DNA from 3 places in the Rummeliibacillus sp. TYF005 genome. Region 2 is predicted to be linked to each of the others. Evidence: riboswitches for the same ligand, from Rfam matches in the RefSeq annotation. Region 2 holds a riboswitch; each other region holds the start of a gene.
What was found. Region 2 has a riboswitch for lysine ahead of CW357_RS16040 (amino acid permease). Riboswitches for the same ligand answer to the same signal wherever they lie in the genome.
Positions count from the first base shown of each region.

Region 1 (11,573 bases), on a different contig from region 2:
ACTAACTAATTCTTCTATTGAATCGCCGTCAACATCAACATGTTGAACTACAGGACCAACTTGAGGTAATTCTAAAATAGTAGCAGTGGGAGGCAAAAAATATCGGATAAATTGCAAATCATGATTAATCATAAATTCCACCTTTTTGTGTATAAGATTAATAATCATAAATAGGTTATCAGTATCAAACTCATGCATGTTTTATTTAAATTTATGCTGAATAGAAATTAATATGAAAGGGGGAGAATATTCTTTTTGGATAGTACAACTTATTGCATGATAAAAAATTTGATATCAAAAAGGCTCTAAAAGTATTGATATTACTTTTAGAGCCTTTTAGGTTGAGTTATTTAGTTTATTTTAAATTGTTGTATAGCACTTTGTAACTCTTCGGCCATATTTAGTAACCCTTTGACTGAGGTTTCTACAGCTTCCATAGAAGATAAGGACTCTTCTGTAGAAGCGGCTACTTCTTCAGAAGCAGCGGCATTTTCTTTGGCTTGATGGTTTAACTCAATTGATGTAGCTGCTAATTGTTGAGAAGATGCGGATATTTGTTCAGCTGTTGCTGAAACATTTTCAATTTTAGGTGTGATATCCTGCATACTTGCTATAATAGCTTCAAATTTTGTAGCTGAATTTTGGGAAATTGTAATTCCTTCTTGTACATCTTCTAAAGTTTTTAACATAATTTCCACAGCATCTCCAGAATCTTGTTGAACAGCAGTAATGAGTTCAGCAATTTTGGATGCAGATTGTTGTGAGTTTTCAGCAAGTTTTCGAACTTCATCTGCTACAACAGCAAAGCCTTTACCGTGTTCACCAGCTCGTGCAGCTTCAATAGATGCATTTAGTGCTAGCAGATTTGTTTGATCGGCAATATCACCGATAATATTCAAAATTGCACCGATTTCTTTTGTGCGATTATATAAGGAACGGATTTTAGTATCAGAATCTGTTACGGACTGATGAATTGAATCCATTTGGGATACCGTATGTTGAATAGATTGCTGACCATCTTCTGCTTGTTTAGTAGCATTTGCAGAAAGTGTAGAAACTTCAGAAGTATTGTCTGCAATGACCATTATACTTTTTGAAATTTCTTCAACAGCATTTGAGTTTTGCTCTATGTTCACCGTTTGTTGTTCGGTGTTCAAGGTAACGTGTTGCATGGCAGAAGAAATTTGCTGTGCTACTGCGATATTTTGATCTGTACTAGCAGAGAGATCTTCAGCAGAAGAACGAACATGCAAGGCATTTGTATTAACTTTATGAATGATTGAAGCAAGGTTATCTTTCATATGGTTAAATGATGCAGCTAGTTTACCAATTTCGTCTTTAGAGTGAATAGCAATATCCTCAGTTAAGTCACCTTCGCTAATTTTTCTAGCGCTGATTTCTAATTTGTTGATAGGGTTTATAATTGAGCGAACCAAGAACATTATTAAAATACTTCCAACGACGATGAATATAAGTTGTACGATGAAGTTTGTATATAGCGTTGTCGATGCAGCGTCTATAGCCTCTGAAGTAAAGGTAGTACCAATTACTTTCCACCCAGTTAACTTATTCGTCTCAAATAAGATTTGTTGGTTATTATATGATGTTTGGCCTGAATTCTTAGCCATGACATGATTCATATAAGATTCAGAAGCAGCTTTGCCACTTTCTTTATGAGGATGAGAAATAATAGTCTTATTATTATCAACTAACGTGATAAATCCTTTTTTACCGATTTGGACCTTATTCGCTATATCTTTAAGGGTGTCAATTTGAATATCAACTCCGACAACCCCAGAGCCATCTTCTAACTTTTTCGAAATGGTAATAACTAACTGACCGGAAGTTGAAGAAATATAAGGCTCTGTTATGATTACTTGTCCATTGTTTTGCATAGCTTCCTGATACCAAGGTCGTTCTCTGGGATCATAATCTTTTGGATATTTGAAGTATGGCATCCGAATCATTTGCCCCTTAGATGTACCAACATATGCCATGGCAGCCTCTGGATGTTCATTGACATATTGATCTAGTATATTACGAAGCTTAGAATCTTTAGAGCCATTTAAAATTGAAGAAGTAACTTTTTTTGAAAAGTACTCAATATCATGAGTTTTAGGCTGAATAGTGTTTGTAATCTGTGTATTTAATAGACTGATATTAGATTTGGCGCTATTGACCTGCTCTTCTTCTATTTGCCCCTTAGCGCTATTGTAAGAAATCCAACCTAATATAAGAGAAGGAATTATTAACGCGATTAAAAATGCGCCGATTAATTTATTGCGAAGCGTCCAACTAAAAAAATTTCCCATTTGAAAATCCCTCACTATAGTAATTGCAAAATTTTTAATTTTTAAATGATTAAATATACATAAACCATGTATACTATTATATATTATATACATAGTAAAGAAGATATCAATGTTTGATTTGAGAATAGGTCTGTTTTCCTTTATAAATTATTTCTTTCTTGCATCTTTTGTATTTTTATTTATAAATATATATTTAAATTTAAAAAATAAATTACAGAATTTACGATAATATAATGTATTTGAAAAATAAAAAAGCATCCTTCTTGTTGAACGTAAGGATGCTCTAATCGATTTTATTTAGGCTATGTGTAAGGTGATTTAAAATTATTTAGTATACTTTGTCACCATTAAAAATAGAATTTTTAACAATTACATAGTCAACATTACGAATGGATTCCAGTTTTGTACCTCCGGCATAAGAGATTGACGATTGAAGGTCTTGTTCCATTTCAATAAGCGTATCACTTAAATGGCCACGATGTTCAACGTGCATTTTTTTACCTTCGACGTTTTTCTTTTCACCTTTTTGGAATTCAGATGCAGAACCAAAATATTCTTTATATAACTTACCATCAATTTCAATCGTTTTACCTGGTGATTCCTCATGACCAGCAAATAATGAACCAATCATTACCATTGTTGCACCAAAGCGAACGGATTTGGCAATATCGCCGTTAGTCCGAATACCTCCGTCTGCAATAATAGGTTTCGTTGCGGCTTTTGAACACCAACGAAGGGCGGCTAATTGCCAGCCACCAGTTCCAAAACCTGTTTTAACCTTTGTAATACATACTTTACCAGGCCCAATTCCAACTTTAGTAGCGTCAGCACCAGCGTTTTCAAGTTCACGAACAGCTTCAGGTGTACCGACATTACCGGCAATAACGAAGGAAGTAGGAAGTAGTCTTTTTATATGTTGAATCATATTGATCACTGCATTTGAGTGACCGTGTGCAATATCAATTGTTATATAGTCAGGAGTTAAATTTTCTTTCGCTAAATCTTCTATAAAAGCGTATTCTTCTGGTTTTACTCCGACACTAATAGAAGCGATTAAGCCACGTGCTTGCATGTCCTTTACAAAATTCGCACGATTTGCTGGATTGAAGCGATGCATAATATAGAAGTAACCATTTTCAGCTAATTTAATAGCAATATTTTCATCTATTATTGTTTGCATGTTTGCAGGGACAACAGGAAGTCTAAATTTGTGACCACCGAGCATAACACTTGTATCACATTCAGAACGGCTATTCACAATACATTTTGCGGGAATTAATTGAATATCTTCATAGTCAAATACATTATCCATTAAAAAACACTCCTAAAAACGAATATTATTTTTGTTTATTTAAAAAACGTTCGCCCTTTGGTAATTTACATTAATTTTAGCCTAATGTCAAAATTTTTTTGCAAAATTACTAAAATAGTAGTTTTTTAAATGAGGTTTGAGAGGAAATTAGATAAGATTTAAGAAAGTAGAATAGGTTCACGTTGGTAGATCTGTTTAACGTAACAACTTAAGACGAACTCAATTATTTATGATAAAATCAGGTTTTAAGGGCAATAGGAACTGAATTGATAATATATAGGATAAAAGGGATTACTTACATAAAAATAAATGGCTTATAAAGAATAACGAGAGGAAGCAACTGATGAAAAATTTAGAATTTATTTTAAGGGATTATATTATTGGAAGACCAGTTATTTCAATTGAATATGATGAGGATGACCAAACTATTGGAGAAATTATAGATGCGCATAGAGGTCTTATATATGGCCATATAGAGCTTAATGATGAACAAAAGCTTACATCTTTCATGATTGATATGGAAGAGATTATGGAACATAATGACGTTTCTTTGGACGAATATGAAGAATTAACACCCGATGAATTAATCGGTTGTGCTGAAGACTTTGCAAAAGACTTCTGCCGGGAAAGTTTGCATTTTAAAGAAATGACACAATGGAATGGTGAATCTTACATGGTCATTTTTGAAGAAAAGGATATGGCTTTAAATTTATTTATACCTAATTCCGGGGTAACAATTGAAATTAATAAGCAAGGATTTATTATTTCGGCAGTGTTATTCCAATCTTACTATCAATTAACATACCCAGATATCCAGATTTCAGCAGAAGATGCTAAAGAAATTATTTGTCGATATCCTTTGGTGCAACTAGGCATATTTGAAGATAGTGGTGAGATGAAGTTAGTATACTATCCAAATCGTGAATATTTAGCAGTCCATGTAGATGGACAAATAGCGACAACAGAAGAGTTTTTAGAAGAAAAAGCTGCTGATACACATGAATTTAAGCCGGTGACAGTAACTCAATCAGTGGAAAGCTTATTGGGTGTAACGGATGATATGTATAAAGTAGAAACAGAAAACGGGACATTCTGGTATGACTCATTGGATGTAGAAAATGTCCAGACTGCAGACCCAATAGTTAAAATTGAAAGAACTGATGATTTACAATTAGATTATGAATCTAGTGTTGAATGGGAAGAGTCAGAAGAATTGCCAGAAGAGTTGTTAGAAGAAAGGGCAAAAATATTTTTAGAAGCTATTATTGGCAATATTCATGATAAATATATACTTGAAGATCAACTTCAAGAAGATGAAGATATTGAATTTTTAAATGAAGAAGATTTAACAGAAGAAGAACGTCAATTTTTTGAGGAACTCGAAAAGATGGAAGCAGATGAAGATGAAGGTTTAGATGAAGATGATGAGTTTAACTTTGAACCATTCACAACATTCACGTTTATTCGCCATTATGAAGGAATTCGTATGGATGAATATTCCATCCATGTAAATGTCGGTGTTTATACAGGTGTAATTCGTGATTGCTCGATTATTTTACCTGACGAATCACAATTATTAGCGATGAATATGGAGCCTGTTGTGTCTATAGAAGTAGCTAAAACAATTTTTAAAGAGCATTTACAAATGAAACTAGCACGTACGATAAATTATGAAGACGAAGATGAAGATGTAACTTTATATGGATTAGATTATGTAATGGATTTCCCTCAAAACAGAAGAATAGAAAGAATCGATGCAACTACAGGTGAGGTTTATTACGAATTCTCAGATGTTCTAAGAGAAGGATAATAGTAAATAAATTTATTTGAATGAACAATGGATTTCCGAAAACTATAAATCTTAAAAAATAATTAGAAAATAAGAATTGACAGAAAAACACTAGTATTGTAGACTGTTCACAACAAGTAAATACGACCTCACTTATTGGTGAGGTAGAGGCGCGATATTTATTAGTTCTTGGCGGAGTTAGAGAGAGCGGTGAAACCGGGAAGAAGGAAATGTTGCCGAAGTTTGTAATAGATCTCGATATTACATGCTGGGCTTGCAATGAATAATTGTAAGACTGTCTCAATAAGCTACCCTGGTTTATTGAGTTGAGCTATCTCATTTTGGGATAAAAGTGGAGGATTTGGGACTAGATATATTCTGGAACCTGAGTTCAACTCAGGTTCCTTTTATTTTTGTATCGAAGTACCTGTATGGCCAATGAATAATAGAATTGGCTGAACGGGTAGATGCAAAGATTAGACATTTAGCTCTTTTTCTACACATAAGGGAACTGTTTTTAAAGGAGAGGGAAATATGAAAAAGACATGGACATTATTAACTGGTGTTTTATTAATGGCCATCCTTGTATTAGCAGGATGTGGCACAGGCGATTCTAAAAAGTCGGAATCATCAGGAAATGGTGAGGAACAAGATACATTTACAGTAGGTATGGAAGCAGGATATCCACCTTTTAACTGGACACAATCAGACGATTCAAATGGTGGTGTTGCTATTAAAGGAAATGCAGAATTCGCAAACGGCTATGATGTACAAATTGCGCAAAAAATCGCAGATGGTTTAGGCAAGAAATTAGTTGTTGTGAAAACAGAATGGGATGGTCTTGTACCAGCACTAACTTCTGGGAAAATTGATGCCATTATCGCTGGTATGTCACCAACGAAAGAACGTAAACAAACAATAGATTTCTCAGATATCTACTATAAATCTAATTTAGTAATGGTTGTAAAAAAAGGTAGCAAATATGATGGTGCAACATCAATTACTGATTTCAAAGGTGCGAAGGTGACGGCTCAGTTGAACACTTTCCACTATACAGTTATCGATCAAATTAAAGGCGTTAAAAAACAAACTGCAATGGATAATTTCCCAGCAATGCGCGTTGCACTTGAATCAGGTAAAATTGACGGTTACGTTTCAGAAAAACCTGAAGCTGTTTCAGCAACAGCAGCTAACGATAAATTTGCAATGGTAGAGTTTACTGAAGGCGAAGGATTTAAAACATCACAAGAAGATACAGCAATCGCGGTTGGTTTACAAAAAGATAGTGATTTAACAGATAAGATCAATGAAATCCTTAAAGGAATTTCAGAAGCAGACCGTGAACAAATCATGGATGAAGCGATCAAAAATCAACCAGCAGCTAAATAGTTATGTTGAACTTAAAGAGCTACCGATTGTGATTATTGCAATTGGTAGTTCTTGTTATGCTTTTAAGGAGGAGTAATAATGAGCTTAGAATGGTTTATCAATATCATTACAAATAACTGGCCGATGTTCTTAAGAGGCGCTTGGATGACACTGGTTATTTCAACAATCGGGACTATTATTGGCGCATTAATCGGCTTGATTATTGGCGTCATTAATACAATTCCAAAGGGCAATGGTGGAGCTAAAAAGTGGCTCTTGAAAATTATCAATGCTATTTTAACAATTTATGTTGAGTTCTTCCGTGGCACACCTATGATTGTGCAAGCAATGGTCGTTTATTACGGATCAGATTTGTTGTTTGGCATTGATATGAATCGTACCTTTGCAGCAATTTTTATCGTATCGATTAATACAGGCGCTTACATGGCTGAAATTGTTCGTGGTGGGATTATGAGTATTGAACAAGGACAGTTTGAAGCGGCTCGAGCTATAGGGATGAATCACTGGCAAACAATGATTCATGTTGTGTTACCACAAGTAATGCGCAATATCTTACCTGCAACAGGAAACCAATATGTGATGAATATCAAAGATACATCTGTATTAAATGTAATTGGCGTCACTGAATTGTTCTTCCAAACAAAATCAATTGCAGGAAATAACTTCCGATATTTCGAATCATTCTTTGTTGCATGTCTGATTTACTTAGTTATGACGATTATTGTTACGCAAATTTTGCGATTCTTTGAACGCAAACTTTCAGGTAATGCAAATTATCAAATACTAGATGACGCTACATTTATCCGTAGACCGGAACAGGCAAAATAGAGGTACAAAGGAGAGAAAAACTATGGAAACAATTATTGATATTCAACATCTTAGTAAATCCTTTGGTACACATGAAGTATTAAAAGACGTTAACTTTTCTGTAAAAAAAGGTGAAGTAGTATGTGTGATTGGATCATCTGGGTCAGGAAAATCAACACTTTTACGTTGTATAAACTTGCTTGAAACACCAAGTGGTGGAGAAATTTTTTATAAGGGTAAAAATATTCTTACAAATAAGCAAAATCTCAATACGTTTAGAACACATTTAGGAATGGTATTCCAACAATTTAATCTCTTTAATAATTGCGACGTATTAAGTAACTGTGTTCTTGGGCAAACAAAAGTTTTAAAACGTTCAAAAGATGAAGCTAAGGAAGTAGCTATGAGATATTTAAAGGTAGTTGGTATGGATCGTTATTTAAATGCGAGACCTAGCCAATTGTCAGGTGGACAAAAGCAAAGGGTTGCGATTGCGAGAGCTTTATCCATGCAGCCTGATGCATTATTATTTGATGAACCAACATCAGCGCTTGACCCTGAAATGGTTGGAGAAGTTTTAAAGGTTATGAAGGAATTAGCAAAGTCCGGATTAACCATGATTATTGTTACGCATGAAATGGAGTTTGCAAGAGAAGTTTCGGATAGGATTGTATTTATGGATAAAGGTGTAATTGTTGAAGACGATACCCCTGATGAAGTGTTTAATAATCCGAAACACGAACGGACGAAGGCATTTTTAAACCGCGCTTTAAAATAAAAATAGAGCTGTCATCTCACGTTTTGGGTGACAGCTTTTTCTGTATGATCCTTTGGAATTAAAATAGATATATGATATCAAATATTGGCCTATTTGTAGAAAACATGTTAATAAACCTTACATAAAAATCAGAAAAATTAGACAAATAGGTGTTATACTATTTAGTAGAGAACTTTATACATAGGGGGTTGAAGATATGATCAACACTGAAAACGAAAACCTTAATGTTTCCACTTTGATGAATGAATTGAAATTTGAAAATCGAGAAATGCAAAATGTTATGCAAAAGTTACAGAAGATTTCCATGCAATCCAAAATACTAGCATTGAACTCTGGTATTGAAGCGGCTCGGGCTGGAGAAGCAGGACGTGGATTTTCAGTAGTTGCAAAAGAGATTAATAAGTTTGCTGCTGCCAGTATGGATGCAAGTAAAGAAAGTGAAGAAATTATTAAATCTATTCAACAAAAGGCAAATGAAATAATTGCTGTTCGAACAGTTGACATTGCATATGATACGATTGATAAAATTGATCGTAATTTGTTTGAACGAAATTGTGATGTACAAGCGTGGGCTACTTTTGATGCTGTTAAAAATGTCATAGCTAATCCAACACTTGAAACTAGAGAAGAAGCACAGGCCTTATTAAAAAATATATATGAAATTTACGAAGTGTATTTTGAACTGCTAGTAGTTGACCTAGACGGTAATATTATAGTCACTGCGAAAAATCAAAGTGAAGTTGGCAAGAGTATGGCTAATCGGGAATGGTTTAGAGAAACTATTAGCAATAATGATGTATATGTAACGGATATGTATTATTCTGAAGTTGTTCAGGGATATACGATGGGGTATTCATGTCCAATAAGAGATGAACATGGTCAAGTTAGGGGTGTATTTTCTACTCGCTTTAACTGGGATTTTATATATGACATTATTGACAATGTTAAAATTGATGAATCCTCTCAATTATATGTTATTAACAAAGAGGGTATTGTAATTGCATCAAAAGATAGAGAGAATGTTTTGAGTAAAAATTTGAGTGATATGAAGGCGGTTCAAAAGGTTACTAGTGGAGCTGATAACCGTGGATATGTGATTGAAAACAATCAAATTTGTGCATATTGTTTAACTGAAGGGTACAATGCCTATAAGGGGAAAGGCTGGTCTGTTATTGTTATTGAGTCGATATAGTTATTATATTTTTTAATTAAAAGGCGAACAACTTCCACCAGTTGTTCGCCTTTTGGTGAGTTCTTTCGATTTTTTAAACCAAAGTATTATTAATCTACTTTTGCCATTTCAATCACTAAAATGTGTGCTGTATTTTCGGCTTTGATATGAATGTTTTCTTCTACGATTTCTAAGCCATCACGTGCTTCAAGTGGAACATTATTTATCGTAGCCTGACCTTCTATATCTACAAGATAAGCTTGGCGTCCTTTGGCTACTTCAAAATTAATTTCCTTACTAGCTTCTAATTCTATTGCATATAAATTAGCATCTTGGTTAATTTGAATTGGTGCGGTTCCATTCTTGTTTGAGACCATATGGAGCCATTTATTTTTGCGTTCATCCATTTCGAATAAGAACTCACCATAATGTGGAGTATGCCCATGACGATCTGGTAAAATCCAAATTTGAAGCATTCTTAGTTCTTCATCACCCATATTATGTTCGCTATGGAAAACGCCTGTCCCAGCACTCATATATTGGACTTGCCCTCGTGTGATGGTATGTTTGTTTCCCATGCTATCTTGGTGTGTAAGTGCGCCTTTGACAACATAAGAAATAATCTCCATATCACGGTGAGGATGAAGGTCAAATCCTGTATGAGGTGCGATTAAATCGTCATTTATAACTCGTAATGCACCAAATTGAATGTTTTTTGGATTGTAGTATTCTGCAAATGAAAAATGGAATGTACTGTTTAACCAACCTAGGTGGCTAGTCCCCATTTGTTGATGGTCAACTTTTCTAAGCATAATAATCTTCCCTTCAAATAATTATCTTGAAAATATCTTTAATTCGAGATAATTTTATAAGCAATTTTATAATTAGTCAAACCTTTCAATTTAATATATATATAAAGATGTCTTATAAGGTTAAATTCAACTCATAAGACATCTTTTTCTTACTCTTTAATGAGATCGTATGTAATACAAATTGGTTTTTTTGTACGAGGATCTAAACCAATAAAAGCATCAATATTAAAAACAGTTTTTAAAACTTCTGGTTGGATAACTTCTTCACATTCTCCAGCTTTGATAATTTCCCCATCTTTTAACGCAATCAAATAATCAGCAAACCTAGCCGCTTGATTTAAATCATGAAGTACCATAATAATGGTGCGTTGTTGTTCTTTATTTAACTTTTGGAGCAGCGTGAGAACTTCTAATTGATGGGCCATATCTAAATACGTAGTTGGCTCATCCAAGAAAATAATTTCTGTTTCTTGTGCAAGGGCCATTGCGATCCAGACGCGTTGGCGCTGTCCACCTGAAAGTGCGTCAACAGAACGATATTTGTAATCAGAAGTACCTGTCACTTCTAAAGCCCAGTCAATTACTTCATAATCTCTTTTCGTTAGTTTTCCAAGAGCCTTTTGATAAGGAAAACGACCATAAGAGACAAGTTCACCGACAGTTAATCCGTCGATGCTTTCAGGAGTCTGCGGAAGAATCGCCATTTTGCGTGCCAGATCTTTTGTTTTTTGTTTTGCAATATCCTCACCGTCTAAAACAGTGTAGCCAGCTTGTTGACTAATAATTCGAGTCATTGTTTTTAGTAAGGTAGATTTCCCACAGCCATTTGAACCTATGATGGTGGTGATTTTCTTATCAGGAATTTCGATGTTTAAATTCTGTAAAATCAGCTTTTCACCATAGCCAACACTTAGGTTATTAGTAAGTAAACGGACCATTATTCAACCTCCAATTTATAATAAGCAAACAAATTAATGAGAATGAAAATCAATTTCATCTGATCATTATCATAATTCTAATTAGTAATTACTGTCAATAATGATTTTGGATGATTTATAAAATTGTATGGTGATAAATAGAAAAAATGTTGAATCACATAAACGTGCCCGTGAAGAAACATTAAATAATAACCAATTATTAATAATAAAGTAGCCATACAGGAAGTTAGATTCGAACACTTTCCAAACAAAACTATTCAAAAAA
Region 1 is NZ_ML122543.1:94,682-106,254, reverse strand. Features, by position in the region: gene CW357_RS04180 (hypothetical protein) at 1-132, opposite strand, end outside; gene CW357_RS04175 (methyl-accepting chemotaxis protein) at 351-2,312, opposite strand; gene guaC (GMP reductase) at 2,641-3,624, opposite strand; gene CW357_RS04165 (hypothetical protein) at 3,968-5,434, shown strand; lysine riboswitch at 5,571-5,755, shown strand; gene CW357_RS04160 (transporter substrate-binding domain-containing protein) at 5,948-6,802, shown strand; gene CW357_RS04155 (amino acid ABC transporter permease) at 6,881-7,630, shown strand; gene CW357_RS04150 (amino acid ABC transporter ATP-binding protein) at 7,653-8,387, shown strand; gene CW357_RS04145 (methyl-accepting chemotaxis protein) at 8,584-9,579, shown strand; gene CW357_RS04140 (pirin family protein) at 9,669-10,370, opposite strand; gene CW357_RS04135 (ABC transporter ATP-binding protein) at 10,520-11,308, opposite strand.
Region 1: linked by a shared signal. The riboswitch ahead of CW357_RS04160 (transporter substrate-binding domain-containing protein) and the one ahead of CW357_RS16040 (amino acid permease) in region 2 are both predicted to bind lysine.

Region 2 (9,735 bases):
CAAAGAAAATGAAATTGTCGTTGGGTATAATCTAGGACAAAACTTAGTAACAAAAGAAGAAAAACAAAATGCTAAAGAGGAACTAGATGAGCAAGAAAAATCGAAAATAGGTTACCACCAATCGTTACTAGGAAAAACAATATCAATTTCCTTCAAACCGGAAAATAGTAAAAAACATACGAAGACAAGAAAATATAAGGTTGTTGGGATAGGGGAGAAACCTTCTAAAGAGTGGGATATGGATTCAAGTATTCAATTAAGCGATACGATGAAATCCGAAATTCTAAAGGATTACAATATAATTGCTGAACAAAAGATGAAAGAACAGGATTTTTACTATGTAAGTTATTATGCTTATGCAACAGATATAGAGGCTGTTAAAGGTATACTAAAAGCTTTAAAAGCAATGGATTTATCTGTCTATTCAGTTACTGAACAATTAGAACAATTAAATGTATTTTTCTTAGCATTAAAAGTAGGACTTATTTTTGTAGGAACAATAGCAGTATTAATAGCCTCCATCGGTATTTTCAATACGATGACAATGGCAGTTACAGAACGTACACGTGAAATAGGAGTGATGAAGGCAATAGGTGCAGGGCCAAAGTTAATTCAGCGATTGTTTGTGATGGAAAGTGCTTATATAGGTATTTTAGGCACAGCAATCGCAATCATTATTTCATATATTATTAGTTTTTTAGCAAACTTTGCATTACCTAAAATTCTAGAAGCGGTTATGCCTGATAGTGGTATTGGAGATGCTGCAATTCGATTTTCGACGATACCATGGGAGCTTGTGGTCATTGCTTCGTTGATTAGTGTGGGAGTTGCAATTATGAGTGGTTGGCGTCCGGCTCGAAAAGCAACCAAGATTGATGTCATTCAAGCATTACATCAAGATTAATATAAATAATTTTTTAAATCCCTGGGGTTCAACATAAGCCTCAGGGATTTAATGTTTTCATTAAAAGTGAGACTACTTCCATACTAGGGTACTGGGACAAATTTGGTTATTTTGAGGAGTTGTTATCCCAACCTAATATTTTTATCACAAATGATCAAATTCTCCTTTTCTAATAATTCCAAAAAAGTTGGAGGGGTTTTAAAGTGTTTAGTTTGTATAGTTTCGATAATCATTAATATTAGTTCTTGTTCTAAATCCTTTCGATTTTGTATATCTGTCTGACATAATTCTTTTTTTATTTTGGGAGTAAGAATCTCAATCACTTCAGATGCATTGAGTTGTAAAATATTCATCGAATCAGTCCTTTTTATTTAACCTTAAAATTTTTTCTATTTTAGTAGAGATATTTTGAATAGTTGTATTTAAAGATTCAAGTCTCTTTTCAAATCGAAGTAACAAGTATATAGATATTACAATAGGAAATCCTGAATTGTTAACCATATTTATTAGATTAGATATGTCAGACATTTATATACCTCCTTATTTTCATCAAAGCACGTTTTTTTTGTTTATAAACAGCCTGTGGTGAAATATTGAGGAGTTGTGCAATCTCTTTGTAGCTAATATCCTTTATAAAAAGAAAATAAAGAATAATCCTTTGCTTCTTTGTTAGTTGATGTATAGCTTGATAAACTTCCTCTTGTTCAATATAATCCTCTAGTTTTTCTGAAGATAGGAGGATATTTGAGTCTGATAAGATCCTTCGATGATTTGATACCTCTTTCACATCCATTAAGTTATAACGCTCAGTTGAATCTAATATTAATGGTTGCATTACTTGTCTCTTTCTAACCTTTTTATCAAAATGTTGGGCGGCAAAATGAATAGATTTTGAGAAATAGGAAATAACTAATATTCTAATATAGTACTGTTTAAATTGTTCTTCTATAATGTTAAGAATTTCTTCATTTTGTGTCTCGATATAAGTGCTAAATAATTCGTAATGATTCCCTTCCTTTAGGAAAGATTTTAAAATAGGATTCTTAATTTGCGCTTTATATTTTAAGTCCATCATTTTCCCCCTTCCTCATCTAATACGCGAATGTATGTTCTTATATTATAAAGGAAGAATGCGAACATTAAAATCAACCCTTTGAAAAATATTGTAAAAAATTATTTAAAATGTTTTAGTTGTAGACTAAGTATGTCCTACATGAAGTTACCTAGCGTATGCTTTTACAAATTTAATGAATTGTTTTACTACTGGTGAAATATACCCTGTGCTGCGCCAAATCATCATCGTTGTGCGAGTGCAAATCGGATGGCTAATCTTAATAGAAGTAACTTTTTCTATGTTAAAGGTTGTAGTACTAGGTACCAATGCAACGCCAAAATTAGCAGCAACAAGATCTACAATCGTTTTTTCATCGATTCCCTCAAAAACTACTTTTGGCTGAAAGTTTGCTTGTTGAAAAATTAGTTCAATGACATCCCTTAAGGCTGTTTCTTCTTTGAAAAAGATAAATGAATCATCAGCTACCTCATCTAAAGTAACATTTTCTCTACCGTTCAACCTGTGATTTTTAGGGACTATTAGCAAAAGTTCTTCTTGTATAATAGGGAGCATTTCTAAACTTTCTTTTTTAGTAGTTGGGGAGCAGAAACCAATATTAATAACTGATGTTTCTACCTGTTCAAGAATTTTACTCGTAATATCTTGATAGAGTTTGAATTGAATATGTGGGTATTGTAATTGAAATGATCGAATAAGTTCTGGGATATAACTTGATCCTAGTGTTTGAATAAACGCTAATTCAATGGTTCCGTGAAAGGGGTCTACTAAGTCATTAATCATCTTTTTGGCTGTCTCAATTTCATAGAGTGCATTACTTGCATGTTCCGAGAATAGCTTTCCATAACGGTTTAACTTAACTCCACGACTTTCTCTTTCAAAAAGAGGAGCGCCAATTTCTTTTTCTAATCGAGCAATAGATCTGCTAAGCGCAGATTGAGATAAGTTTAACTGTTCAGATGCTTTTGTGATGTTTTGTGTTTTGGCTAACGTTAAAAAGTATTGTAATTGATACCATTCCATAGCAAGTCCTCCGTTTGTTTGGTATTACAATTATGCATGGCTACTATGATAAATACAATTATTTATGCATACCTAAATCAGCGTATAATTGGAATATTGCTATTCTTGAGGAGGACTTTTATGGAAAAAGAAAAATTATGGACTAAAGACTTTATAAACATAACAATTATAAGTTTTTTTATTTTTTTAGTGTTTTATGTGCTAATTGCTTCTTTGCCGTTATATTTGGTAGAGAATTTGAATGCAGGTGCTGATAAGGCGGGACTTTTAACTACATTATTCTTAGCGGCTGCAATTGTTATTCGACCACTGGCAGGGAAATGGGTCGAAAAAGGTTCTCAGAAGAAAATTTTAATTTATTCTACAATAGCATTTTGTATCGCTTCGAGTTTATATTTGTTTACAAAATCATTAGGTGCAATTTTAGTTTTGAGAATTTTTCATGGTTTAACATTTGGTATTATTACAACTGTAAAAGGGACAATTAGTGCAGAGTTAATCCCTGCATCTAGACGTGGAGAAGGTGTTAGTTATTTCTCACTTGCTATGGGGGTAGCGATGGTATTTGGCCCAGTAATCGGGTTGAATTTAGCAAATCATAATATGTACACTCTATCTATTATATTGTGTATTATTTTTGCAGCTATTAATATCTTGTTAGCGTTAGTGATAAACGTTCCAAAACTTGAGCCAGTCACTAAAATAGAAAAGAGAGGCTTTTCATGGAATGATATTATGGATGGAAAAACGATTCCATATGCCATCCCAACATTTTTATTAGCTACTTCTTATTCTTGTGTATCGGCATTTTTAGCCATCTATGCGAAAGAACTGAACCTAGTGGCTGCAGCTAGTACATTTTTTATTGTTTATGCAATTTTTATGATAATCTTCCGCCCATTTACAGGTAAATACTCTGATATGTATGGACCGAAAATTATTGTTATTCCTTGTATTTTGATCTTTGCTATTGGGATGTTCATCTTACAATTGCCTCTTACTGGTTTTCTAATGATTATTGCGGGTATTCTAATTGGGATTGGTTATGGTTCAGTTACACCTGTGTTCCAATCTCAGATTATCAGTTCAGTCGAGCGACATCGGGTTGGAATCGCAAACTCTGTATTTTTCAATGCGATGGATTTAGGAATGGCAGTTGGTTCTTTTATTCTTGGAATTGTTGCTTCAAATGCAGGGTATAGCAGAATGTATTTAGTAGCTATGGGAATTATTATCGTAACATTCTTCATTTATATAGGAATTACGAAAGAAAAAAGAAGACAATAGAGTTAACTAATATCTTTTGCATAGTAGTTTCAAGTTTGAATTAAAAGAATTGAAAAGTGTTACATGAAAAGACTGTAAGCAAATTGTATTTTGCTTACAGTCTTTTTTGGAATATGAATGTCAATTTAAATTAGTAAATCTTAGTGGTATTGAACTTCTTTAAGTACGTCAATAGAGTTAATGTCAATACCCATTGCTTTAGCAACGCCTTCACCGTATTTTGGATCTGCTTTATAGCAGTGGATGATGTGACGTTCTTTGATAAAGTTTTCAACGCCTTCCATATTACGAGCAGTATTTTCAAATAGACGTTGTTGTTCATCTGGACTCATGATGTTGAACAATTTTCCTGGTTGTTCAAAGTAGTTATCATCGTCTTCACGGAAATCATAGATATCCGCAGGACCTGCCTCTTCAGATGGATTTTTGTATGCAGGCTGTTCTTGCCATTCACCATAGCTATTTGGCTCATAGTGTAGTGTACTTCCTAGGTTGCCATCTGTACGCATGAAACCATCACGATGGAAATTATGCACGGGGCATTTTGGTGCGTTAACCGGAATTAAAGTGTGATTGACACCTAAACGATAGCGTTGTGCATCAGCATATGCGAATAGACGGGCTTGAAGCATTCTATCTGGTGAAAAGCTAATACCAGGAACTACGTTAGAAGGAGCAAATGCAGCTTGTTCAACTTCAGCAAAGTAGTTTGCAGGGTTACGGTTTAACTCGAATTCACCAACTGGAATTAATGGATAATCTTTTTTATACCAAACTTTTGTTAAATCAAATGGATTATCAGGATGGTTCTTCGCTTGTTCATCTGTCATTACTTGGATGTACATTGTCCATTTAGGGAACTCACCACGCTCGATAGCTTCATATAGATCGCGTTGTGAAGATTCACGGTCTTTCGCGATTACTTCTGCAGCCTCTTCATCGGTTAAGTTTTTGATACCTTGTTGTGTTTTAAAATGGAATTTAACATAAACACGTTCGTTGTCTGCGTTAATCATTGAGTAAGTATGTGATCCAAAGCCGTGCATATGACGATAATCAGTTGGAATACCACGGTCACCCATTACGTAAGTAATTTGGTGTAACGCTTCAGGAAGGTTAGTCCAGAAATCCCAGTTGTTATTAGCAGAGCGCATATTGGTACGTGGATCACGTTTAACAGCATGGTTTAGGTCTGGGAAGTGCATTGCATCACGGAAGAAGAATACAGGAGTATTGTTACCAACTAAGTCCCAGTTACCTTCCTCTGTATAGAATTTTAATGCAAAACCGCGAATATCACGTTCAGCATCTGCAGCACCACGTTCACCGGCGACAGTAGAGAATCGTGCGAACATTGCTGTTTTCTTACCTATTTCAGAGAAAATTTTTGCTTTTGTATATTTAGTAATATCGTGAGTGACTGTGAATGTACCGAAAGCACCTGAACCTTTAGCGTGCATACGGCGTTCTGGAATAACTTCACGATTGAAGTTTGCTAGTTTTTCAATCAACCAAACATCTTGTAAAAGTACAGGACCACGTTTTCCTGCAGTCATAGAGTTTGTGTTACTTACAACAGGAGCCCCAGCGGCAGTAGTTAACTTTTTATTGTTATCCTTTGTCATGAATGAATTCCTCCTTAAAGAAATTGAATTACCTCTTCGAAAACAACTATAACAGATTAACAATTGAAAGTAAATTATAATTATTCTATTTTAGTAATTTTTATTTTAAAATATGATGTATAAATTAAAATAGATTTTACAATGATGCTATAACGATTACTTTTTAACGAATGTATTACAGATAGTTTAAAAATGGTGTTTAAAATAGAAAAAAACGAATAGGAAGATTTGATTACTTTTATCAAATCTTCTCGTTGATAGATAAAATATAATTATAATTGCATATTGTAATAATTATTATTATCATTAAAATTTATGAAATGTTCATAATTGAAAATAATATTCTCGTAAAATACTATGATTTATATCTACTTATTATACGGAGAGAATAGGTATGGAAATGTTGAATTCAGTGATTTAGAAGAAAAGAAATGATTCTTAATTATTTGCCTATACTAAGCAAACAACCTGTAAGAAGGGTAAATGTAGTCTTCTTAAATCGGTATGTAATCTACATATTTTTTCTTCATAATAATTCATTTATGATAGAGCTAATTGAAGTATTTTAATGGGGGGTTCACTAATGCCGATGTTAAATGAGGCAATTGACTTTATCAAGATGTATTATTTAGAAAACAAATTGCCCACGGACCAACTGGAACGACGTCTAAAATACATCAAGCAAGATATTAAGAAGTTTGGCGTTTACACTCATACGACAGATGAACTTGCTTATGGTGCAAAAATAGCTTGGCGAAATAGTAATAAATGCATTGGGCGATTGTTTTGGCAAACACTTCAAGTGAAAGATCAACGTGGGATAAATGATGAAAAAATAATTTTTGAAAAACTTTTAGAGCATATAGAATTTGCAACAAATAACGGAAAAATAAGACCGACTATATCTATCTTTGAATCACAGAAAGTAAGAATATGGAATCATCAATTGATTCGCTATGCTGGTTATGAACAAGATGATGGTTCAGTAATTGGAGATTCTAGTTCGATAGACTTTACAAAAGAATGTATAAAATTAGGATGGCAAGGAAAAGGCGGACAATTTGATGTATTACCAATAGTGATACAAGTTGAAAATCGTAAACCGCAGTTGTTTGAAATTCCGCAAAGATATGTTAAAGAGGTGCAATTGCGACATCCAAATTTCGAATGGTTCGTTGATTTACATTTAAAATGGTATGCTGTACCGATCATTTCAAGTATGAAGTTTGAAATCGGAGGCATTACATATACAGCAGCTCCGTTTAACGGATGGTATATGGGTACGGAAATTGGTGCTCGTAATTTAGCTGATAAAGATCGTTATAATATGTTGCCAATAATTGCTGAAAAAATGGATTTAGATACATCTTCCAATGCTAGTTTATGGCGTGATCGTGCATTAGTAGAACTTAATGTAGCGGTACTTTATTCTTTCAAAGAAGATGGTGTGAGCATTGTTGATCACCATACGGCTGCACAACAATTTAAACGTTTTGAAGTTAATGAAACGTCTGAAAATCGAGATGTGACTGGTAATTGGACATGGTTGATCCCTCCTTTATCTCCTGCAACGACACATATTTTCCACAAGCCATATGATAATACGAAGAAACTACCAGGGTACGCTTATCAAAAGAATCCCTACTAATTAGTAAAAGTTATTGAAAATCGAGCGAAGTTTTGTCGCTCGATTTTTTATCTTTCTTCCATTTATATAACAATGTTTTACACATACTTTGTAAAAATAAAACTCTTTAGTATCTTTAAGAGATAGTAGATTAAATGATTATTGTCTTAGTTGTATTATAATTCCAGTATATTTACGTCTTGTTATTGAATTTACCCTGTATTATAATAGACACGTATTAAAATTATATATTGCATGCCTCATCCAATAGATGAGGTAGAGGTCGCGATATTCATGAGTATGATCGACGAGATGAAAAAGCATTACAGACTCGATTAAAAAAGGGAATATTGCCGAAGTGTTGGTAAGCTTTTTATTGCTAATGCTGGGGCTGCTATCGAAAGGTGCAGAACTGTCACGTCTAAAAAGGCGTGTTGAGCTATCTTTATCAAGGTTGATGGGGAGTTTATATACCATCTCAATTTCCTTGGATGGTATTTTTTATTTGCTTCAAACCGACCTTTCTTGCAATGAAAATCGGAAAGAGGAGAAATATGAGTATAAAAGAGACAAGCTCTAGTGAACAACAGAGCTTAAATAGAGGTCTAAAAAGTCGTCATGTTACTATGATTTCACTCGGAGGAACAATTGGGACAGGATTGTTATTGGCGAGCGGAAATTCTGTTGCTGCTGCTGGACCGGGTGGTGCGCTTTTGGCTTATGGTTTAATCGGTATAATGGTATTTTTCTTAATGACTAGTCTTGGAGAAATGGCAGCGTATATGCCTGTATCAGGGTCATTTAGTACGTATGCTTCAAAATTTATTGATCCATCGTTAGGGTTTGCTCTAGGATGGAACTACTGGTATAACTGGGCCATCACTATTGCAGCAGAAGTTTCAGCTGTTTCAATTGTTATGAAATATTGGTTCCCTGAAACACCTTCATTTATATGGAGTGCAGCCTTTTTAATAATTATTTTTGTCTTAAATTATTTATCTGTTAATAGTTTTGGTGAAAGTGAATATTGGTTTGCGATTATTAAAGTTGCAACGGTTATTATTTTCTTAATCGTAAGCTTTTTAATGATTTTCGGTATTTTAGGTGGAAATGCACCGGTTGGTTTTACGAATTTCTTTAAAGGGGATGCACCATTCCACGGAGGTTTCTTTGCGACATTTGGTATTTTCTTAGCTGCAGGGTTCTCATTCCAAGGAACTGAGTTGCTTGGTATTACTGCTGGGGAAACAAAAAATCCAGACAAAACGATTCCAAAGGCAGTAAAACAAATTTTTTGGCGTATTTTGTTATTCTATATTCTAGCAATATTAGCTATTGGGTTATTGATTCCATATACAGATGCTCGCCTTGCTAATAGCGATGATGTCACTGTTAGCCCATTTACTTTAGTATTTGAAAATGCTGGTATTGCTTTTGCAGCTTCAATTATGAATGCAGTAATTTTAACTGCTATTTTATCAGCCGGTAACTCAGGATTATATGCATCATCCCGTACATTGTGGGAATTAGCGATGGAAGGTAAAGCACCAAGAATTTTCAAAAAGTTAAACAAACGTGGTGTACCAGTTGCAGCACTTATTGCTACATTATTAGTTGCTTGTTTATCTTTCTTAGCATCTTTATTTGGGACAGGTACTGTGTATATTTGGTTATTAAATGCATCGGGGATGTGTGGGTTTATCGCATGGTTAGGTATTGCAGCGAGCCATTACCGCTTCCGCAAAGCGTTTGTTGCACAAGGACATGATCTATCTGAACTACCATACCGTTCGAGATTTTTCCCGTTTGGTCCAATCTTTGCATTTGTAGTATGTATGATTGTTGTATTAGGGCAAAATTATACAGCATTTACAGGTGGTCATATTGATTGGTATGGAATATTAGTATCTTATATTGGCTTGCCAATTTTCTTTATCCTTTGGTTTGGATACAAATGGAAACATAAAACTAAAATTGTTCGTTTAGAGGAAGCAGATTTTTCAACTGATCGACCTATTCAATAAAAATATTGCTAATCTATTTCTGGAGAAAGTCCTAAATAGATTAGCTTTTTTAATTTATTATTTTTGATTTGTAATGGCGTTTCAAAAGTGTATTATACCCAAACGGACGAATAATAGAGAGTATATTTTTTAGAACGTTCGTGTAAATAGATTGAAATTTATTATATTTGAAA
Region 2 is NZ_ML122588.1:1,242-10,976, forward strand. Features, by position in the region: gene CW357_RS16000 (ABC transporter permease) at 1-904, shown strand, start outside; gene CW357_RS16005 (hypothetical protein) at 1,027-1,257, opposite strand; gene CW357_RS16010 (YvrJ family protein) at 1,262-1,432, opposite strand; gene CW357_RS16015 (RNA polymerase sigma factor) at 1,425-1,976, opposite strand; gene CW357_RS16020 (LysR family transcriptional regulator) at 2,124-2,999, opposite strand; gene CW357_RS16025 (MFS transporter) at 3,120-4,286, shown strand; gene CW357_RS16030 (catalase) at 4,427-5,911, opposite strand; gene CW357_RS16035 (nitric oxide synthase oxygenase) at 6,495-7,559, shown strand; lysine riboswitch at 7,808-7,988, shown strand; gene CW357_RS16040 (amino acid permease) at 8,093-9,562, shown strand.

Region 3 (11,573 bases), on a different contig from region 2:
GAAGAGTCCTTATTAGAAGAAGCACTTAAAACTGCTAAGAAAATTGCAAAGAAAAGTCCAATTGCTTTAAAAACAGCAATCGAACTACTGCAATTTACAAAACCCGCATCTTTCTATGAAGGGATCTCTGCTGAAGCTGAAGGATTTGGAAAAGTTTTTGCAACAGAAGATGCGAAAGAAGGAATCCAAGCATTTATCGAAAAAAGAGAGCCTGTTTTTAAAGGTCAATAAAAGTATTGGGAGGTTAGTTATATGAATATTTATGTATTAGTAAAACGAACTTTTGACACTGAAGAGAAAATCGTATTAAACGGTGGCGTTATTCAAGAAGACGGTGCAGAATTTATCATCAATCCTTACGATGAATATGCAATTGAGGAAGCCATTCAAATCCGTGATGCACAAGGTGGAGAAGTGACAGTTGTTACAATTGGCGGAGAAGACGCTGAAAAACAACTTCGCACAGCCTTAGCAATGGGTGCCGATAAAGCAGTACTAATCAATGCAGAAGAAGATGTAGAAGATTTAGATCAATTCTCTGTAGCATATATTTTAGCCGAATACTTAAAAGACAAAGAAGCAGACCTGATTATAGCTGGTAATGTTGCAATAGATGGTGGATCTGGTCAAGTAGGTCCACGTGTTGCTGAATTATTAGATATCAATTATGTTACTACAATTACAGACTTAGATATCGATGGTGATACTGTTAAACTTGTGCGAGATGTAGAAGGTGATTCAGAAGTGATTGAATCTTCGTTACCATTATTAGTAACAGCACAACAAGGTTTAAACGAACCTCGTTATCCGTCTTTACCTGGAATCATGAAAGCTAAGAAAAAACCATTAGAAGAACTAGAATTAGATGATTTAGACATTGATGAAGATGACGTTGAAGCAAAAACAGAAACAGTAGAAATCTTCTTACCAGCTCAAAAAGAAGCTGGTCGCGTGCTTCAAGGTGAATTGCAAGACCAAGTAAAAGAACTTGTTCAATTACTACATTCAGAAGCAAAAGTTATATAAGCTGATTTAATATTGCTGAGGAGGAAATCGTATGTCAAAAAAAGTACTAGTTTTAAGTGAAGTACGTGAAGGAACTTTAAGAAATGTTTCGTTTGAAGCAATTGCATCTGCAAAAACAATTGCTGATGGCGGTGAAGTAGTTGGCGTTCTAATTGGAGATGCAGTAGAAACTTTAAGTGCAGAACTGATTCAATATGGTGCTGATCGTATTGTGACTGTGGAACATCCTCATTTAAAACAATACACATCTGATGGCTTTAGCCAAGCATTTGTTGCAGTAGCAGATGCAGAAAAGCCAGATGCTATTGTGTTTGGTCATACAGCACTTGGTAAAGACTTGTCACCGAAGATTGCAAGTAAATTACAAAGTGGATTAATCTCAGATGTGACAGCAATTGAGGGTGAAGGTGATGATGCTTTATTTATCCGTCCAATTTACTCAGGTAAAGCATTTGAAAAAGTAAAGGTAAAGGATGGCTTAGTATTTATCACAATTCGTCCAAATAACATTGCGCCACTTGAAAAAGACGAGTCTCGTTCAGGTGAAGTTTCTAGTATATCAGTAGATATTACAAATTTACGTACTGTTATTAAAGAAGTAGTACGTAAAACTACAGATGGAGTAGATTTATCTGAAGCAAAAGTAGTGGTATCTGGTGGCCGAGGTGTTAAAAGTGCTGAAGGCTTTGCTCCATTACAAGAATTAGCAAAAGTTTTAGGCGGCGCTGTAGGTGCTTCACGTGGTGCATGTGATGCAGATTATTGCGATTATTCATTGCAAATTGGTCAAACTGGAAAAGTCGTAACTCCAGATTTATATATTGCTTGCGGAATCTCTGGAGCAATCCAACATTTAGCAGGTATGTCTAATTCAAAAATCATCGTAGCGATTAACAAAGACCCTGAAGCTAATATTTTCAAAGTAGCAGATTACGGGATAGTTGGAGACTTATTTGAAGTCGTACCAATGTTGATCGAAGAATTCAAAAGTGTTGCTGTAAAATAATGATTCGAAAAGCTCTGTGAACTTTTGCAGAGCTTTAATTTTTATTAAAACAAAATATTATGTTAAAATAGTGCAATAGTGAGCAGAACAGTCGCCTCATAATTTCTTTTATGCTACACTACCGATACATATAGTATTAAGGAGGAAATATAAAAATGGCAATTGTACATTCAACAGACGCAACATTTTCAAATGATATTGCAAATGGATTAGTATTAGTAGACTTCTGGGCAACTTGGTGTGGACCATGTAAAATGATCGCTCCAGTACTAGAAGAACTTGATCAGGAATTAGCTGGTAAAGTGAACATTGTAAAAGTAGATGTTGACCAAAACCAAGAAACTGCTAGCCAATTTGGTATTATGTCAATCCCAACACTATTATTGTTCAAAGATGGCGAACAAGTTGATAAAACTGTTGGTTTCCAACCAAAAGAAGCATTAGCTGAATTCATCCAAAAACACGCGTAAGTTTTTTTGGGTTATAAACGAAACCGGGTTCCTACTAGGTACCCGGTTTTTTTTAGAGGTGATTTGATGAATGATTTAATCAAACAAAAGCTATCTATCTTACCTGACCAACCAGGATGCTATTTAATGAAAGATCGACAAGGTACTATCATTTACGTGGGAAAGGCAAAAGTACTTAAAAATAGAGTACGTTCATACTTTACTGGAACGCATAATGGTAAAACACAACGACTTGTTAGTGAAATTGAAGATTTCGAATACATTGTAACTTCCTCAAATAAAGAAGCCTTTTTGCTCGAACTAAATTTGATAAAATTACATGATCCAAAATACAACATCATGTTAAAGGATGATAAAACATATCCTTATATCAAAATCACAAACGAAAAACACCCACGATTATTGACAGTTCGGAAAGTTAAAAAAGACAAAGGCAAATACTTTGGACCATATCCAAATGTCTATGCAGCAAATGAAACTAAAAAATTGCTTGATCGCTTATATCCTTTACGAAAATGCCAAACCCTTCCTAATCGTGTTTGCTTGTATTACCATATCGGTCAATGCCTAGCCCCTTGTATAAAAGATATAGAAAAAAAGGTATACGATGATATGGTTCAGGAGATTGTGAATTTCTTAAATGGTGGCCACGCAAAGGTTAAAGAAGAATTACAGAAAAAAATGTTAGCTGCTTCTGAACAGCTAGATTTTGAGCGTGCAAAAGAATATCGAGATCAAATAGCTCATATCGAGTCTGTAATGGAAAGACAAAAAATTACGACAACTGATTTTACCAATAGAGATGTATTTGGCTATGCGGTAGATAAGGGATGGATGTGTGTCCAAGTATTTTTTGTAAGACAAGGAAAACTTATTGAACGAGATGTATCTTTATTTCCTTCATATGGTGAACCGGAAGATGAGTTTCTAACTTTTGTAGGCCAATTTTATGAAAAGGCGGAACATATTAAACCGAAAGAAATTCTTATTCCCAAAGAAATTGAAGGAGATATGTTGCAACAAGTCTTAGATATCAACGTGTTACAACCACAAAGAGGAAATAAGAAGGAATTGCTTGATCTAGCATCAAAAAATGCTCAAATAGCAATTTCAGAAAAATTCCAACTAATCGAGAGACAAGAACAAAGAACAGTGGGTGCTTGTGAACAACTAGGTGATGCGATGAATATTGCTACTCCACTACGAATTGAAGCGTTTGATAACTCGCATATTTTCGGGGCTGATACTGTTTCAGCCATGGTTGTCTTTATAGATGGTAAACCTAGTAAAAAAGAATACCGTAAATTTAAAATCCAAAATGCAAATGCACATGATGATTATGGTGCAATGAGAGAAGTTATTCGTCGGCGTTATTCGAGAGTTTTAAAAGAAGGTTTACCACTTCCAGACTTACTGGTGACTGATGGAGGGAAAGGTCAGATGGAAGTGGCCAGAGAAATTTTGGAAGATGAGCTAGGGCTAGATATACCAATAGCTGGATTGGCAAAAGATGATAAGCATCAAACGTCTCAATTGCTTTATGGAAATCCGCCTGAGATTATTCCATTAAAACGAACTAGTGAAGCGTTTTATCTATTACAGCGTGTCCAAGATGAAGTGCATAGATTTGCAATTACATTCCATAGACAATTACATGAAAAAAATGCTATTACATCTATTTTAGATGAGATTCCAGGAGTAGGCCCAAAAAGGAAACAACAATTACTAAAACATTTTGGATCGATTAATAAGATTAAAAAAGCAACTTTTGATGAATTGCAAAAAGCTGGTGTACCTAAAAAACTAGCTCAGACAATAATTGACTTTTTTTCGGAAAAACGATTGCAAGGGAAGTAAATGATATGGTATCTTAGTGTCACCAATTAAAAATCACTGATTTAGTGATGATAGAGGCGCGGATTTCAATAGTACCCGACCGGAGGATGATTAGATTCTTTGAAAGTCGGTGAAAGGGGAAGCCGCCGAAGTTGCAAGTTTGCTAATTCCAACTTGCTGCTGGTTCTACATTGAAGAAATGTAGAATTGTCAGAGTCGAAAATAGATTCTGGAGGGCTATCTCACATGAATGTTCTTTTGAACGTGCATGCTAAGAGCAGCCTATTCACTTTATGTGAAGAGCTGCTCTTTTTTCATTAGAAGTCATTGTGAAAGTCGCCCACACATTCTGATGTAGGGGGAGCGTTTTGATGAGTACTTTAGTAGTGAAATTTGGCGGAACTTCCGTTGCAACAACAGAAAGAATTATGCATGTTGCTAAGCGCATTCAGCGTGAGAAACAAAATGGATATGACATTGTCGTTGTCGTATCAGCAATGGGTAAAACAACGGATCAACTTGTGGATATGGCCCACGAAATTTCCGAATCACCTTCAAAGAGGGAAATGGATGTATTGTTGACCACTGGAGAACAAGTGACGATTTCATTGTTATCAATTGCATTACATAAGTTAGGAATCGAGGCAAAATCATTTACTGGCTGGCAAGCAGGTATTGTTACAGAACATGTACCAAGTAACGCGAGAATCGAGAACATAAAGCCAAAAGCAGTCAATGATGCGTTAAAAGCAGGGGAAGTGGCTGTCGTTGCTGGCTTCCAGGGGATAGATGACGAAGGAAATATTACTACGCTTGGACGTGGTGGTTCAGATACGACTGCAGTTGCTATTGCTTCAGCGTTAAATGCCGAACGTTGTGATATTTATACAGATGTTGATGGTGTTTATACGAGTGATCCACGATTTGTAAAAGGTGCTAGAAAGTTAAAGGAATTGTCTTATGACGAAATGCTTGAACTAGCGAACCTAGGAGCAGGTGTCTTACATCCACGATCTGTCGAAGTAGCAAAAAATCACAACATTCCTATGTCTGTTCGTTCGAGTTACGAGGATGTTGAAGGTACAATCTTGAAGGAGGAAATCGAAGTGGAAAAAGATTTAGTAGTACGTGGTGTTGCGTTTGAACCGGATATTATTCGTTTAACAGTATATTATAAAGAGGCCTATAATGGTTCGTTAGCTAATATTTTTACAACATTAGCAAAAAATCATGTCAATGTTGATATTATTGTTCAAACGATTATTCAAGGAACACAACCATCTGTATCATTTTCAGTAAAAAAAGAAAATTTACAAGATACATTACAAGTTCTATCTGAACATAAAGATATCCTTGGATATGATCATATAAATTACGAAGGCGAACTAGCAAAAGTTTCAATTGTAGGATCAGGTATGGTATCAAATCCAGGTGTAGCAGCTTCCATGTTCGACCGTTTATATCGTGAAGGTATACCAGTAAAAATGGTAAGTACTTCTGAAATAAAAGTATCAGTTGTAGTACCACAAGAAGATATGTTAAAAGCTGCGAATGCACTACATGAGGAATTTGGTCTTTCATTAAAAGAAAAGGTTGCACAATAATAAAAAAGAAATGTATAGATAAGTTAAAAGGACTTCACAAAAATAGTTTTAGTGGAGTCCTTTTGCATAAAAAGACTCTCTCACTAATATTCAATGAGAGAGTAATATTTTTTTGAATACCCGACGTATACTTAGATTATTATGTAATATAAGATTTTAAAGACATGCTAATCTTCTAAGTGGTATTAATCTATTATTCTTCTATTTTATCTTTTAAGTCCCATTTAATATGGAATTTGACTTGACCTTGCTTAACTTTTTTCTCTTCATAGCATTCCGTTAAAAAGCCACTACATTTTTGTTGGTTTTGAGCTAAAAAACCCGCTTCTAGACGAAAACAACGTTGGTCAAATTTAAGAATCTCTGGATCACCAGTTAAAGTACAAAATGCTTCACTTGCGGAAACCTTATCGATAGTCAAATCTCCCCAACCAGCTTCATGGAAGAAAGGGATTGCTTCTTCTAATTCATAGAGTGGAAATTTCCGGGCTAATTCTTTTCCGCTCCAATATAGAATATCTTCTTCATTTTTGCCCAAAATAGAAGATAGTACGTGATCACGGATTAATTCATATCCAAATTGTGTTATTTCATGCTTTTGTTGAGTAGACATTGAAGGTCCTTCTTTCATATTTTTTTGCCTATATTATTTCTAAAAAAGAAATATCAAATGCCAAGTAGGAAATCTCTACTTATTTAAGAATAATCTAGACAAGAACTACTTATATAAAAAGTTCATGATTCCTTGACGCTATTGTGGTATGAGAGTACAATAAACTTGTCATAATATTGTACCATTATGAAACAAGCAGTCAATAGATGTCCGGTTACAAAAACGTGGCAAAAAATTGACATCTTGTTTCCAAGTACTAAGGGGGGTAACAGTCTTGTCGAAAGATCGAGAGTTTTATTGGCGTCGTCTGCATTCTCTTCTTGGAATTATTCCAGTAGGGCTATTTTTGACGCAACACTTGTTAATCAATTTCTCAGCAACAAACGGAGAAGCATCATTTAACAAAGCAAGTGAATTTATGGGGAATCTACCATTTTTATGGTTCCTTGAGTGGTTCGTAATTTACATTCCTTTAATGTTCCATGCATTCTATGGTGTGTTTATTGCATTTACAGCATCACCAAATAACAAACGTTTTGGTACTTTCCGTAACTGGATGTTCCTATTACAACGTATTACTGGTGTATTCTTAGTAATTTTCATTGCTTGGCATATTTTCCAAACAAGAATCCAAAAAGCACTTGGTACAGAAGCTGACTTTAACATGATGGTTGATATTTTATCTAACCCAATCATGGTTGTATTCTATGCATTAGGTATTATCTCAGCTACTTTCCATTTAGCTAATGGTATTTGGTCATTCTTAGTAAGTTGGGGTATTACACAATCTCCAAAATCTCAAAGAGTTGCAACTTTCATCACAATGATTTTCTTTGTAGTGTTATCTGTAATCGGCGTTGGCGCTCTACTTGCATTTTTGTAATAGTCTAGTGAAGACTTGTAAGCGCTTGATTACTATTTGAACGAGGAGTGAGAAAAAAACATGGCTAAAAGTAAATTGATAGTCGTTGGTGGTGGACTAGCTGGCTTAATGGCTACTATGAAAGCTGCCGAAATGGGCACAGAAGTTGAATTATTCTCATTAGTTCCGGTAAAACGCTCACACTCTGTATGTGCGCAAGGCGGAATTAATGGTGCCGTAAATACAAAAGGTGAAGGGGACTCTCCTTGGATCCACTTTGATGATACTGTATATGGTGGGGACTTCTTAGCAAACCAACCACCAGTTAAAGCAATGTGTGATGCAGCACCATCTATTATTCATATGTTTGACCGTATGGGCGTTATGTTCAACCGTACCCCAGAAGGTTTATTAGATTTCCGTCGTTTCGGTGGTACACAACATCACCGTACAGCATTTGCTGGTGCGACTACTGGTCAACAACTTCTTTATGCACTTGATGAACAAGTTCGTAAATGGGAAGTTGAAGGATTAGTTAAGAAATATGAAGGCTGGGAATTCCTAGGTGTAATTCTTGATGATGAAGGCGTATGTAAAGGTATTAAAGCTCAAAACCTTACATCTTCTGAAATTAAAGCATTCCGTGCTGACGCTGTAATCATGGCTAGTGGTGGTCCTGGTATCATCTTCGGTAAATCAACTAACTCAATGATTAATACTGGTTCTGCAGCATCTATCGTTTATCAACAAGGTGCAAAATATGCAAATGGTGAAATGATTCAAATTCACCCAACTGCAATCCCTGGTGATGACAAATTACGTTTAATGTCAGAATCAGCTCGTGGTGAAGGTGGCCGTATTTGGACTTATAAAGACGGTAAACCTTGGTACTTCTTAGAAGAAAAATATCCTGCATACGGTAACTTAGTTCCACGTGATATCGCAACACGTGAAATCTTCGACGTATGTATCAACCAAAAACTTGGTATTAACGGCGAAAACGTTGTTTATCTAGATCTTTCTCATAAAGATCCACATGAACTTGACGTTAAACTTGGTGGTATCATTGAAATCTACCAAAAATTCGTTGGTGATGATCCACACAAAGTTCCAATGAAAATCTTCCCAGCAGTTCACTACTCTATGGGTGGTCTATGGGTTGACTTTGATCAACATACTTCAATTCCTGGCTTATTCGCTGCAGGTGAATGTGATTACTCTCAACACGGTGGTAACCGTCTTGGTGCTAACTCATTACTTTCAGCTATTTACGGTGGTAGCGTTGCAGGTCCGAATGCTGTTAACTACATTCATGGACTTGATAAACACGTTGATGATCTTCCATCATCTATGTACGATAAAGCTGTTAAAGAAGAACAAGCTAAATGGGATGAAGTATTACGTTTAGATGGTACTGAAAATGCATACTTACTTCACAAAGAACTTGGTGAAGTAATGACTAAAAACGTTACTGTTGTTCGTTACAACGATGGTTTAAAAGAAACTCTTGTAAAATTACAAGAATTAAAAGAACGTTGGAACAACATTAATATTAATGATACATCTAAATGGTCAAACCAAGGTGTTCAATTCACTCGCCAATTAAGAAATATGATTGCTTTAGCAAATGTTATTACTAAAGGTGCTTTACTTCGTGATGAATCTCGTGGAGCTCACTATAAACCTGAATTCCCAGAACGTAACGATGAAAAATTCCTTAAAACAACAATTGCTGAGTTTACACCTTCATTTGATCCAAAAATTAGCTACGAAGACGTTGATATATCTCTTATCAAACCTCGTAAACGTGACTATACGAAAGGAGCTCACTAATTATGGGAAACGAAGCGCAAAAATATGTTGAGGTTGAAGTTCAACGTCAAGATGATGCTAACTCTAACCCCTATTGGGAAAAATTCAGAGTTCCGTATCGTCCAAATATGAACGTAATCTCTGTTCTTATGGGAATTCGTGAAAACCCTGTAACAGTTGAAGGAAAACAAACTACTCCTGTTGCATGGGACATGAACTGTTTAGAAGAAGTATGTGGGGCATGTTCAATGGTAATTAATGGTCGCCCACGTCAATCATGTTCAGCATTGGTTGATAAATTGGAACAACCATTGAAATTACAACCTATGAGTACTTTCCCTGTAATTCGTGACTTACAAATCGATCGTAGCCGCATGTTTGACTCTTTGAAACAAGTTAAAGCTTGGGTTCCAATCGATGGTTCTTACGATTTAGGTGAAGGTCCTCGTATGCCAGAACGTAAACGTGAATGGGCATATGAATTATCTAAATGTATGACTTGTGGTGTATGTTTAGAATCATGTCCAAATGTTAACAGTCATTCAGACTTTATGGGACCAGCTCCACTTTCACAAGTACGTTTATTCAACGCACATCCAACAGGCGCAATGACTAAAGATGTACGTTTAAACGCTATTATGACACCAGGTGGTCTTGAAGGCTGTGGTAACGCACAAAACTGTGTATTAGCTTGTCCAAAAGGTATTCCTTTGACAACTTCTATCGCAGCATTAAACCGTGCTACAACTGTTCAAATGTTCAAGAACTTCTTTGGTTCTGACCATATGGTTGACTAGTAAAAAGATAGATAACGAGAAACTCCGTACTTACTTGGTACGGAGTTTTTTATTTATTAAATTGTGTTTAAAAATATCTAAATTCACATTTCGATCATCTAATACTGACTCAACAAATTCCCAACCACGATTTAGATAATATTCAGCAGCATTTTCAGTTTTAAGATACACCTCTCTAAAACCTAATGAGACTAAGTGTTTTAATAAGGCATCAATAAGGCTTATTCCGATTTTTCTTTCTCTGTAGTTCGGGTCCACGTAAAGGGAAGCTAACCAAGGCTTAAAATGTGTGCATTTCTTGAAATCATTTTCAAATATTGATACTGTGCCAACACATTGATGATCTAATATAGCTATGAATGTTATTGGGAATTTCGATGAATAAGTATCTGAAAAAAAGTCTACAACATCATCAAAAGACATTTTGCTACTCGAAGGTAATACAAATTCTTTATAGACCATCTGCGAAACAGCTTTAACAAACTCCTTGTTTTCACTTAAAAGTGTTATTTCTATTTCCAAACAAATCCCCCTAGCATGTATAAATTTGTAATTATATCTATTCAATGGATGTTTCTATATTCCTTCATTAAAAGATGTACAATAAATAATCCTGTAATAAGTTGTGAAAAACAGAAGTAGTAGTTATGTGGAATTATTTAAATGTTCTGATATAATAAAATGAATAATCATTCATTTTACAACAAGGGGGATTTTTGAAATGATAAAAAGTTATATTGAAGATTTAGAAGAGTGGCAAAAGGATTTTACTTTTTTCACGCCTATTAAAGTTAGGTTTTCTGAAACTGATTTGTATGGGCATATGAATAATACAGTACCTATTGTATATTTTGAACAAGCAAGAATTGAGTTTCTAAATAATTTAGGAATTATGGAAGAATGGCTAGATAGGGAAATAAATAACATAATTGTGATTGCAGACATACAATGTGATTATGTAAAACAGGTATATTTTGATGAACAATTAAAGGTATATGTTAAGATTGCCAAGATAGGTACATCTTCATTAGATCTACATTATCTAGGTGTAGATGATTTTGACCATATATGTTTTACAGGTAGAGGGACAGTCGTTCAGATGAACCAAGAAACTGGAAAATCAGTACCTTGGGAAGAACGACAATTATCCAAACTAAACAACCAAAAGAAAAGTAATATTATTCTATAAAAAAACTTCGGGCAAATGCCGTCACCGCTATTCAATTCCTATCATACTTTACAGTGTGAGGGGATTGGAGGGGCGCACGTAAATGAGTCGTTTTCATCATTCAATTTTGACGAAAAGAGAACACGAAATATTTCTTTTATTAATGAAGGATTATACGACAAAAGAAATTGCTAAAGAGCTAGGTATAAGTGAAAAAACAGTTCGAAACCATATTTCTAATACTATTCAGAAACTGGGCGTATCTAGTCGCGCACAAGCAATGCTTGAGTTAATCCGTTTAGGGGAGTTTACTTTAGAGTAAAAAGTACACTTGCCATTTTGAAAAAAACACTTCACAATAGGAATAAGTAATCCTTTT
Region 3 is NZ_ML122541.1:133,115-144,687, forward strand. Features, by position in the region: gene CW357_RS00595 (enoyl-CoA hydratase) at 1-231, shown strand, start outside; gene CW357_RS00600 (electron transfer flavoprotein subunit beta/FixA family protein) at 253-1,026, shown strand; gene CW357_RS00605 (electron transfer flavoprotein subunit alpha/FixB family protein) at 1,058-2,032, shown strand; gene trxA (thioredoxin) at 2,188-2,502, shown strand; gene uvrC (excinuclease ABC subunit UvrC) at 2,569-4,359, shown strand; lysine riboswitch at 4,403-4,586, shown strand; gene CW357_RS00620 (aspartate kinase) at 4,710-5,942, shown strand; gene CW357_RS00625 (DUF2507 domain-containing protein) at 6,136-6,555, opposite strand; gene CW357_RS00630 (succinate dehydrogenase cytochrome b558 subunit) at 6,830-7,438, shown strand; gene sdhA (succinate dehydrogenase flavoprotein subunit) at 7,499-9,250, shown strand; gene sdhB (succinate dehydrogenase iron-sulfur subunit) at 9,253-10,026, shown strand; gene CW357_RS00645 (GNAT family N-acetyltransferase) at 10,057-10,548, opposite strand; gene CW357_RS00650 (acyl-CoA thioesterase) at 10,748-11,215, shown strand; gene CW357_RS00655 (helix-turn-helix domain-containing protein) at 11,298-11,516, shown strand.
Region 3: linked by a shared signal. The riboswitch ahead of CW357_RS00620 (aspartate kinase) and the one ahead of CW357_RS16040 (amino acid permease) in region 2 are both predicted to bind lysine.